Regions from separate parts of the Streptomyces sp. NPDC039609 genome, predicted to be linked through region 2. Evidence: riboswitches for the same ligand, from Rfam matches in the RefSeq annotation. Region 2 holds a riboswitch; the other holds the start of a gene.
What was found. Region 2 has a riboswitch for cobalamin ahead of metE (5-methyltetrahydropteroyltriglutamate--homocysteine S-methyltransferase). Riboswitches for the same ligand answer to the same signal wherever they lie in the genome.
Positions count from the first base shown of each region.

Region 1: it holds a riboswitch for cobalamin, as region 2 does, so the genes downstream of both, ACZ561_RS01335 (ABC transporter substrate-binding protein) here and metE (5-methyltetrahydropteroyltriglutamate--homocysteine S-methyltransferase) in region 2, are expected to answer to the same signal.

Region 1 covers NZ_JBVIUJ010000001.1:284,672-290,121, forward strand. The annotation lists gene ACZ561_RS01325 (dihydrofolate reductase family protein) at 1-65, opposite strand, end outside; gene ACZ561_RS01330 (glyceraldehyde-3-phosphate dehydrogenase) at 252-1,697, shown strand; cobalamin riboswitch at 1,807-2,003, shown strand; gene ACZ561_RS01335 (ABC transporter substrate-binding protein) at 2,016-3,074, shown strand; gene ACZ561_RS01340 (FecCD family ABC transporter permease) at 3,071-4,084, shown strand; gene ACZ561_RS01345 (ABC transporter ATP-binding protein) at 4,081-4,860, shown strand; gene ACZ561_RS01350 (response regulator) at 4,885-5,450, opposite strand, start outside.
Region 2 covers NZ_JBVIUJ010000003.1:648,221-653,670, reverse strand. The annotation lists gene metE (5-methyltetrahydropteroyltriglutamate--homocysteine S-methyltransferase) at 1-2,081, opposite strand, end outside; cobalamin riboswitch at 2,257-2,485, opposite strand; gene ACZ561_RS11960 (LacI family DNA-binding transcriptional regulator) at 3,048-4,172, shown strand; gene ACZ561_RS11955 (M60 family metallopeptidase) at 4,368-5,450, shown strand, end outside.

The DNA of each region.
Region 1 (5,450 bases), on a different contig from region 2:
TCCTCACCCGCTCCGAATCCGTCACGCGAGACGACGAAGTTCTGGACCCTCAGCAGCTGCTCCACGCGCTTCCTCCTGTGTCGTCGACAACGACGAGGATAGGGCGGTGGTGGATACAGGGAGGTAATCACGCGAAAGGGATTTTTCCGCCTGCCCTGAGGTGTGCCTTCGGTCTCCCTCGGGTCCCCCTTGAACGATCAAAGGAAGGCCGGGTTAGCATATGAGCGCCGCCTAGCTCGAAAGATAAACCTGTGACTGTCAATGACGACTCGTTCACCAACTGGAAGATCCGCGAGGAGATCGCGGAGTCGATGATCCCGATCATCGGGAAGCTGCACCGGGAGCGGGACGTCACCGTCCTTCTCCACAGCCGCTCCCTGGTGAACAAGTCGGTGGTCAGCATCCTGAAGACCCACCGGTTCGCCCGGCAGATCGACGGTGAGGAGCTGTCGGTCACCGAGACGCTGCCGTTCCTGCAGGCGCTCACCGCGCTGGATCTCGGGCCTTCCCAGATCGACATCGGCATGCTCGCCGCGGAGTACAAGACGGACGACCGCGGTCTCTCGGTCGAGCAGTTCACCGCCGAGGCCGTCGCCGGTGCCACGGGTGCCAACAAGATCGAGTGCCGCGAGGGGCGCGACGTCGTCCTCTACGGCTTCGGTCGCATCGGCCGCCTCGTCGCCCGCCTGCTCATCGAGAAGGCCGGCTCCGGCAACGGTCTGCGCCTGCGCGCGATCGTCGTCCGCGGGGGCGGTGACCAGGATCTGGTCAAGCGCGCCTCGTTGCTGCGCCGCGACTCCATCCACGGCCAGTTCCAAGGCACCATCACCGTGGACGAGGCGAACAGCACGATCGTCGCCAACGGCAACGCGATCAAGGTGATCTACGCCAACGACCCCTCCGAGGTCGACTACACGGCGTACGGCATCAAGGACGCCATCCTCATCGACAACACGGGCAAGTGGCGCGACCGCGAAGGGCTCTCGAAGCACCTGCGTCCCGGCATCGACAAGGTCGTCCTGACCGCCCCGGGCAAGGGCGACGTCCCGAACATCGTGCACGGCGTCAACCACGACACGGTGAAGCCGGACGAGCGCATCCTCTCCTGCGCCTCCTGCACCACCAACGCGATCGTCCCGCCGCTCAAGGCGATGGATGACGAGTACGGCGTGCTGCGCGGTCACGTGGAGACCGTCCACTCGTTCACCAACGACCAGAACCTGCTGGACAACTACCACAAGGCCGACCGTCGTGGCCGCTCCGCGCCGCTGAACATGGTCATCACCGAGACCGGTGCCGCCTCCGCCGTCGCCAAGGCGCTGCCGGACCTCAAGGCGCCGATCACCGGCAGCTCGATCCGCGTCCCCGTCCCGGACGTCTCGATCGCGATCCTGAGCCTGCGCCTGGGCCGCGAGACCACCCGCGAGGAGGTCCTCGACTACCTCCGTGACGTCTCGCTGCACTCGCCGCTGAAGCGCCAGATCGACTTCACCACCGCGCCCGACGCCGTCTCCATGGACTTCGTCGGCTCGCGTCACGCCTCGATCGTCGACGCCGGTGCCACCAAGGTCGACGGTGACAACGCGATCCTCTACCTCTGGTACGACAACGAGTTCGGCTACTCGTGCCAGGTCATCCGCGTCGTCCAGCACGTGTCCGGCGTCGAGTACCCGACGTACCCGGTGCCCGTGGTCTGACCTCGGCGGTCCGGCCCGTCCGGGTCCCGGTGAACGGGGCGGCGGTGGAGCGGTGCGGCAGATCCCGAAAGGGATCGCGCACCCTCCCACCGCCGCCCCGTCGGCGTTCTGGTAGCTTGCGGTAGCCAGTCGAACTCACGTGCGTGACGTACGCGAGTCAGGGAATCCGGTGCGAATCCGGAGCTGACGCGCAGCGGTGAGGGCGACGGGCGGGGCACGAAGCCACTGGACCGGGAAGCCGGTCCGGGAAGGCGCCCCGCCCGGATGACCCCGAGTCCGAAGACCTGCTGGCGGATCCGTACGAAACGGGCCCCGCGCATGGGCCCTCTACGCCGAGGATGCACCGTGCCTCTCGCCCGCACCCCCCTTCCCTTCGCCCTGCTCGCGTCCGGGGCCCTGCTCCTCACCGGCTGCGGCGGCGCCGGCGACGGGACGGGGTCCGCGCCGTCCGCCTCCGCGCGGACGCTCGAGAACTGCGGCCGCTCCGTGAAGCTCCCGCCCGGCGGGCCGCGCCGGGCCGTCTCCCTGAACCAGGGCACCACCGAGATCATGCTGTCCCTCGGTCTCCAGGACCGGATGGTGGGGACCGCCACCTGGACCGACCCGGTGATGAAGGGGCTGGAGAAGGCCGCCTCCGACGTCCCGAGGCTGGCGGAGAACAACCCCTCCTTCGAGAAGGTGCTGGACACCGAACCCGACTTCGTCGCCGCCTCCTTCGGCTCCACCCTCGGCAAGGGCGGCGTCGCCACCCGCGAGCAGTTCGAGCAGCTCGGCGTCGCCACCTACCTCTCCCCGTCCGACTGCGTGGGCAAGGACAACAGCGGTGGAGGCGACGGCAAGCGCACCACGCCGCTCGCCATGGACACCGTCTACGGCGAAGTCCGCGACCTGGCACGGGTGTTCGGCGTCGAGGAGCGCGGCGAACAGCTCGTCGCCCGGCTCAAGGACCGGGTGGCGAAGGCCACCGCAGGACTCGATGTCGCCGACGTCAGCGTCCTCTACTGGTTCTCCGACGCCAAGTCCCCCTACATGGCGGGATGTTGCGGAGCCCCCGGCGTCATCACCCGGGAGACCGGCACCAAGAACGTCTTCGACGACACCACCGAGGAATGGCCCCAGATCGGCTGGGAGTCGGTCGCCGACCGGAACCCCGATCTCCTGGTGATCGGCGACCTCACCCGCAAGGCACAGTCCGGGGAGAGCGCCGCCAAGAAGATCGAGTTCCTGGAGTCCGACCCGGTCACCAAGAACATGGACGCGGTACGCCACAAGCGGTACGTGCTCCTCAGCGGACAGGCCATGAACCCGACCATCCGCACCGTCGAGGGCATCGAACAGGTCGCCGCCGCCCTGCGCGCGCACGGCCTCACGAAGTGACCGCCGCCCTGCTGCGCATCGCGGCCGGCTGCACGGCACTCGTCCTCTCCCTGGCCGTGGCGATCACCATCGGACCGGCGGACATCGGCGTCGGCGACGTGGCGTCCGTCGTCGCCTCCCACTTCGGCGGCGACCCTTCCGGGATCGGCCCGATCCGGGACGGCATCATCTGGAACCTGCGGCTGCCCCGCACCCTCCTCGCCGCCGTGTGCGGCGCCGGCCTCGCCCTCTGCGGCGCCGTGATGCAGTCCCTGCTGCGCAATCCGCTGGCCGACCCCTTCGTCCTCGGCGTCTCCTCCGGTGCCTCGACCGGAGCGGTCGTCGTGGTCGTTCTAGGCGTCGGCGGGGGAGCGCTCTCGATATCCGCCGGAGCCTTCGCGGGCGCCGTGTGCTCCTTCGCCGCGATGCTTCTGCTCAGCCACACGCTCGGCGGCACGACCGACCGGGTCGTCCTCTCCGGCGTCGCGTCGATGCAGCTGTTCTCCGCCCTCACCTCCTTCGTCGTCGTCACCTCCGCAGACGCCGAGACGACCCGCGGGGTGCTGTTCTGGTTGCTCGGCTCGCTCAGCGGCGCCGGCTGGAGCGACGTATGGCTCTGCCTCGCCGTTCTCGCGCTCACCCTGGCCGTCTGCCTCGGCCATGCCCGTACCCTCGACGCCTTCGCGTTCGGGCAGGACGCGGCGGCCACCCTCGGCGTACGGGTCGTCCGCACCCGGCTCGTCCTGCTGTGCGCCACCGCGCTGCTCACCGCCGCGCTGGTCAGCTCGGCGGGCGCCATCGGATTCGTCGGCCTCGTCCTGCCGCACGCGGCCCGCGCCCTCGTCGGGCCCGGACACGGCCGGCTGCTGCCCGTCACCGCCCTCGGCGGAGCGGTCTTCCTGGTCTGGGTGGACACCCTCGCCCGGACGGTGCTCGAACCCCAGGAGGTGCCGGTCGGGGTCGTCACCTCACTCGTCGGCGTTCCCGCCTTCGTCCTCGTCCTGTACCGGAGCAGGAAGGCTCACCGATGACACTCGCCGCCGAACGCGTCTCGCGCACCGCCGGCGGGCGGCTGATCCTCGACGGGGTCGGCATCGCCCCGAAACTCGGCACCACGACCGCGCTGCTGGGCCCCAACGGCTCGGGCAAGTCCACCCTGCTGAGGCTGCTGTGCGGTGTCCTGGCGCCGTCCGCCGGTGTCGTCACCCTCGACGGCCGACGGCTCGCGGACCTGCGTCGCCGGGACGTCGCCCGGCGCGTGGCGGTCGTCGAGCAGCAGGCCGACACCCTCGTCGAGCTGAGCGTCACCGAGGTCGTGCGCCTCGGCCGCATCCCCCATCGCCGGGCCTGGTCGCCCGGGACGGCCGCCGACGAGCAGGCCGTACGGGACGCCCTGCACCGCACCGGCCTCACCGACCGCGCGGAACAGCCCTGGCACACCCTCTCCGGAGGCGAGCGCCAGCGCGTCCAGATCGCCAGGGCCCTTGCCCAGGAGCCGAAGGAACTCCTCCTCGACGAACCCACCAACCATCTCGACATCCAGCACCAGCACGATCTCCTCGACCTGGTCTCCGGACTTCCGGTCACCACGATCGTGGCCCTCCACGACCTCAACCTCGCCGCGATGTACTGCGACACGATCGTCATGCTCGCCGGTGGACGGGTGGTGGCCGCCGGAGCGCCGAGCGAGGTGCTGACCGCCGAACTGATCGCGGAGGTCTACGGGGTACGCGTCACGGTCACCCACCCGGACGACGACGACCGGCCCCACCTGCGCGTCCTGGGCACGCTCGCCACCCGCCGCTGACGTCTCGTCCGAGGACGGGCGGGGTCAGAACCCCCGGCGCGGGTCGCCGTCGGAGCCCGGTGTGACGAGGCCGGTCTCGTAGGCGGCGATCACCGCCTGCGCGCGGTCGCGGAGCCGGAGCTTGGAGAGGATGCGGGCGACGTGCGTCTTGACCGTGGCTTCGCTCAGCCGGAAGCGGACCGCCAGTTCGGCATTGCTGTCGCCCCTCGCCAGCGCCTCGAACACCTCCAGCTCCCGCGGTGTGAGCGCGGAAAGATCGCGGTGCAGGGAGGTCGTGCGCTCCCGCGACACGGCGAATCGCTCGACCAGGCGGCGCGTGATGGCCGGGGCCAACAGGGCGTCCCCGGAGCGGACCAGACGGACCGCGGCCGCCAGGTGCTCGGGGGTGACGTCCTTCAGCAGGAAGCCACTCGCGCCCGCGCTCAGGGCGGCGTAGACGTACTGGTCGAGGTCGTACGTGGTCAGGATGACGACGCGGGGCGGCGACGTCCCCTCGTCCTGGAGGATGCGGCGCGTGGCCTCCAGACCGTCGGTGCCCGGCATCCGAATGTCCATCAGGACCACATCGGGCCGGGTACGGCGGACCACGG
Region 2 (5,450 bases):
CCCGCGAGCTCGTCCGCGACCTGCATGTGGGAGCGGGCGGCCTCCAGGCTGATGACGTCCGCGTCGAGGTCGTCGATGGCCCGGAGGATGTCCCCGAACTCGGCGTAGCACATGTGGGTGTGGACCTGGGTGTCCGGACGGACGCCGGCCGTGGTGAGGCGGAAGGCCTCGGTGGCCCAGGCGAGGTACGGGGCGTGGGCGTCGGCGCGCAGCGGCAGCGTCTCGCGCAGGGCCGGCTCGTCGACCTGGATCACCGACGTGCCCGCCGCCTCCAGATCGGCGACCTCGTCGCGCAGGGCGAGCGCGACCTGGCGGGCGGTGTCGCCGAGCGGCTGGTCGTCACGGACGAAGGACCAGGCCAGCATCGTGACCGGGCCGGTCAGCATTCCCTTGACGGGGCGGGACGTCTGCTGTTGTGCGTACGTCGTCCAGCGCACCGTCATCGGCGCGGGGCGGGAGATGTCGCCGGCCAGGACCGGCGGCCGGACGTACCGGGTGCCGTACGACTGGACCCAGCCGTGCTGGGTGGCGAGGTAGCCGGTCAGCTGCTCGGCGAAGTACTGGACCATGTCGTTGCGTTCGGGCTCGCCGTGCACGAGGACATCGAGGCCGGTCTTCTCCTGGAAGGCGATCACCTCGCGGATCTCGGCCTTGATCCGCTCCTCGTAGCCCGCCGTGTCGAGCCATCCGGCGCGCAGATCGGCGCGGGCGGTGCGCAGCTCGGCGGTCTGCGGGAAGGAGCCGATGGTCGTCGTGGGCAGCAGCGGCAGGTTCAGGTGGGCCCGCTGGGCGGCCGCGCGCTCGGCGTAGGGCTGGGCACGGCGGGTGTCGGACTCGGTGACGGCGGCCGTGCGGGCCTGTACGGCGGGGTCGTTGGTGATCGCCGAGCTCGCCCGCGAGGCCAGATCGGCACGGTTGGCGGAGAGTTCGGCGGCGATCGCACCGGTGCCCTGGGACAGGCCGCGCGCGAGCGTGGCGATCTCCGCGGTCTTCTGGCGCGCGAAGGCGAGCCAGCGGCGGATCTGCGGGTCGATGTCCCGCTCCGCCGCGGCGTCCAGCGGGACGTGCAGCAGCGAGCAGGACGCCGCGACGTCGACCTGATCGGCGAGGCCGAGCAGGGTGCCGAGGGTGGTCAGGGACTTCTGGTGGTCGTTGATCCAGATGTTGCGGCCGTTGACGACTCCGGCGACCAGCCGCTTGCCCGGCAGACCGCCCACCGCCGCGAGATCCGCGAGGTTCCCGGCGGCGGCATCGGTGAAGTCGAGCGCGAGTCCCTCCACGGGGGCCTTCGCCAGCACGGGCAGCGCCTCGCCCAGCCGGTCGAAGTAGGAGGCGATCAGCAGCTTCGGCCGGTCGGCCAGGCCGCCGAGTTCACGGTAGGCGCGGGCGGCGGCGTTCAGCTCGGCGGGGGTGCGGTCCTGGACGAGGGCGGGCTCGTCGAGCTGCACCCACTCGGCGCCCGCCGCGCGCAGGTCGGCGAGCACCTCGGCGTACACCGGCAGCAGCCGGTCGAGCAGGGTGAGCGGCTCGAAGTCCTCCGCGACACCCGGCGCCGGCTTGGCCAGCAGGAGGTAGGTGACCGGCCCCACCAGGACGGGACGGGCCGAGTGGCCCAGCGCGAGGGCCTCCTTCAGCTCGGCGACCTGCTTGGCGCTGTCGGCGCCGAAGCCGCTGTCGGGACCCAGTTCGGGGACGAGGTAGTGGTAGTTGGTGTCGAACCACTTGGTCATCTCCAGCGGCGCCACGTCCTCGGTGCCGCGGGCCATCGCGAAGTACCCGTCGAGCGGGTCGGCCTCGACGGCGGCGCGGTGGCGGGCGGGGACGGCGCCGACCATGACACTGGTGTCGAGCACGTGGTCGTAAAGGGAGAAGTCACCGGTCGGAACCTCGTGGATGCCGGAGTCGGCGAGCTCCCGCCAGTTGGTCTCGCGCAGCTCCCGGGCGGTCTCCCGGAGGGCTTCGGCGCCGACCCGGCCCTTCCAGTACCCCTCGACGGCCTTCTTCAGTTCTCGGTTCCGACCCTGGCGGGGGTATCCGTACACGGTGGCCCGTGCTGCCGCGGCCGCGGACTCGGTTGTCACGTAACTCTCCTTCGCGAGCTTGCGTGTCATGAGACAGACCCGAAGAGTCGCGAGCGAAGGGGTGACGAACCGGAAGGACCACCGCACGGGCGTACATCGAGGTACGCGCGGCCGATCCGTCCTGCTGTGCACGCCGACCCGCCCACGAGGTCACCGGGATCACCGCACGCGAACGGTCGCGTGCGGGCAACGGGCAGGTCTTCGGACTCGCGAGCACGTCTCGTCGTACGGAAGCCGTACAAGACACCTACTGGCCGTCGCTTCCCAGACCCTCGCGGGCCCAGTGCGTATGACGGCGGTCGTTCTCGCTCACCGCTGCGGGGCAGTCCCGGATTCCCACCGGGTTCCCTCTTACGACGCGTCCCGCCTGGCTGACGGGGCGAACCAGCTGCACGGGCAGCGTAGCCGTGCGGGCGTGGAACGGTGCGAGTGACTCATATACCGGACGGTGAAATGAGACACACGCGCTGCGTGGCGGCGCGCCGCCACCCCTGGGGGAACGGAGTGTCCGGTGCCGCCCGCGCGACGGTTCCCCGCCTGTGCCGGAGGTGGCGGGACCACCGAAGTCCTGGGCCACGCACCGTGGTTCGTGACCGGTAGGCTCCTGGCGCGCCCGCGTGCCGGCACGCGGACGACGTGCTCCGAGGGTTGTCCCAAGTGAGGGACGGGGCTGCACATCGCCGCCTGCACCGTTCTGAACGACGCCGTCGACCCCGTCGTTCACCGTCACGCCGCCCTGCACTCGGCCGTGTGCGTCCTGGGGATCCACCCGGCTTCCGTGACACTCCCGGTGACCGTCGTGGGCGCCGTGGTGACACCTTTGGTCCTGTTCCGGACGGTGGTCCGTATTCGGCGGGTCCTGGCGGCCCCGACGGCATGAGAGCCGACCCGGGGCTCGTCCACGTCCCGTGAACAGCGGCGACGGAGTTCGTATAGGCTCCAGCCGCACGTGAGGAGGCGGCACCGATGAACGGGAGTGCTCGGCAGGTGGCGGCGGGGGATTCGCGGCGCGCGACCATCCGGGAGGTGGCCGCACTCGCCGGTGTGTCGACGGCGACCGTCTCACGGGTGCTGAACCGCAACTATCCGGTGGCGCAGGCGACCCGCGACCGGGTCGAGGGCGCGATGCGGGAGCTCGGCTATGTCGTGAACGCGCACGCCCGCGCCCTGGCCGGCACCTCGAACCGCACCGTGGGGATCATCGTCAGCGAGATCGTCGACCCCTTCTTCGCGTACATCGCGCGCGGCGTGGAGCGCGAGGCGGCGCGCACGGGTCGGCTCTGCCTGGTCTGCTGCACGCAGGGCGACGCCAAACGCGAACTCGCCTTCGTCGACCTCCTGCACGAGCAGCGTGCCGACGTGGTCGTGCTGGTCGGAGGGAGTGTCGTGGACCGCGCCTACACCGCGGAACTCACCCGCCGCGCGGAGGAGCTCCACGCCGGGGGCTCCTCCCTGGTGCTCTGCGGCCGGCCCTCGCTGGGGGGACGGGTCCCCGCGGCGGCGGTGGAGTACGACAACGAGGGCGGTGCGTTCGCCATCACCGACCACCTGCTGACGCAAGGGCACCGGCGGATCCTCTACCTGGGCGGTCCGCCCGCCGTCTCGACCACGCTGGACCGCCTCGCCGGATACCGTCGAGCCCTCGAACTGCGCGGCGTCACGCCCGATGACGGTCTGGTGCACACCGGTGCCTTCAGCAGAGGCTTCGGCTATCGCCGGACGGCCGAACTCCTCGCCGAGGGCCTCGACTTCACCGCGATCTTCGCCGCCAACGACATCGTGGCGGCCGGTGCGGCGCAGGCCCTGGAGGAGGCGGGCGCCCGGATCCCGGAGGACGTCTCCCTCGTCGGTTACGACGATGTGCCCGTGGCGCAGGAGATGCGTCCGCGGCTGACCACCGTGCACATCCCGCTGGAGGAGATGGGCCGGCAGGCCGTGCGGCTCGCGACCCCCGGGGACGACGGCGACGACGGTGACGACGCCTGGCGGGCGCCCACGACGGGGGTGCACCGGCTGGGTACGCACATCGTGGTGCGCGACTCGGTGGCCCCGCCGAAGGCGACGCGCACCCGGCGGGCCCGCCCCGTGTGAAGCAGGGATGAGCGCAGGGGACGGCCCGGGGCGGAGTTGCGGGAGAGAACGTTTACCGTCCTTGGCTCCGCTGGTTCCTTTCGGGTTCATAGAAACCCGTAGAAACATTGCGTCTTCTCTTGCCTCGGCATAGCAACCGCTTACATCCTGTCGGGCAGTCAGAGGCCAGGCCCTTGCCCTCTCCGAGGAGACCGGATGCCCCACCTCCCTGCGCTCAACCGTCGTTCCGTCCTCGCGGGCCTGGCCGGTGCCGGCACCGCCGGCCTGCTGGGCGCCGCCCCGGCGCACGCGGCCACCGCGGCCGCCACCGCCACCGGCCATGCGTGCACGATCACGGTGACCGCACGCCCCGCCGCCGAGAGCGAGCGACTCCGGCTCGCCCAGGCGCTGCGCGGCAGCGAGTTCCAAGCGACCGGCCTGTACGCGCCGCCCGGCGCCGAGGTCACGCTCAACGTCCTGCCGTACGACGGTCTCGTGCCGACCCTGTGGATCGGCCTCTGGGACTACTACGGCACGCTCACCGAGCCGCGCGCCCACGCGCTCAAGCCCGGCGCCAACACCGTCGTCGATCCCCACGGCGGTCCCGTCTACCTGACGCTGGCCGGTGACGGCGAGCGGGCGGGGGTCGGGTTCCGCTCCGGGGCGGTGCCCATGCCCACGTACGCACTGGGCCGCACCACCGAGGCCGACTACCAGGCCCGGTTGGACGCGCTCACCGACGTCCCCTACGTGGAGCTGACGGCGCCGCACACGATCCTCACCCTCACCCGGGAGGGCGCCCTCCTTCATCGGAACGAGGACCACGACGCGCTCCTGCGGCTCCTGGAGACCGTCATCGCCTCGCACGCCGCCGTCAGCGGTCTCGACGGGAGCTCCCCGACACACCGCCGCAAGGCCGGCCCGTACCACTTCACCGAGGTCTCCAAGGTCCCCACCGGCGTCGGCGCCTACGCCACCCACGGCTACAACGGCTTCCCGCGCGCCTACCTCGACCGGCTGACCACCGTCGAGGGCCTGCGCACCCGGGGCTGGGGGCTGTACCACGAGCTCGGACACCTGCATCAGCAGATGGCGTACAAGCCCTCGGGTCTCACCGAGGTGACCGTGAACATCTACTCCCTGGCGGCGCAGCGCAGCCTGGGCCAACCGTCGAACCTCCTCACCGTCGACGCGGCCACGGGCCTGAACCACTTCCGCTCGGCCCAGGCGAAGTTCGGCACGGCGGGACTCGCGTACGAGAGGTCCTTCGGCGCGTACGAGAAGCTCGTCCCGCTGCGT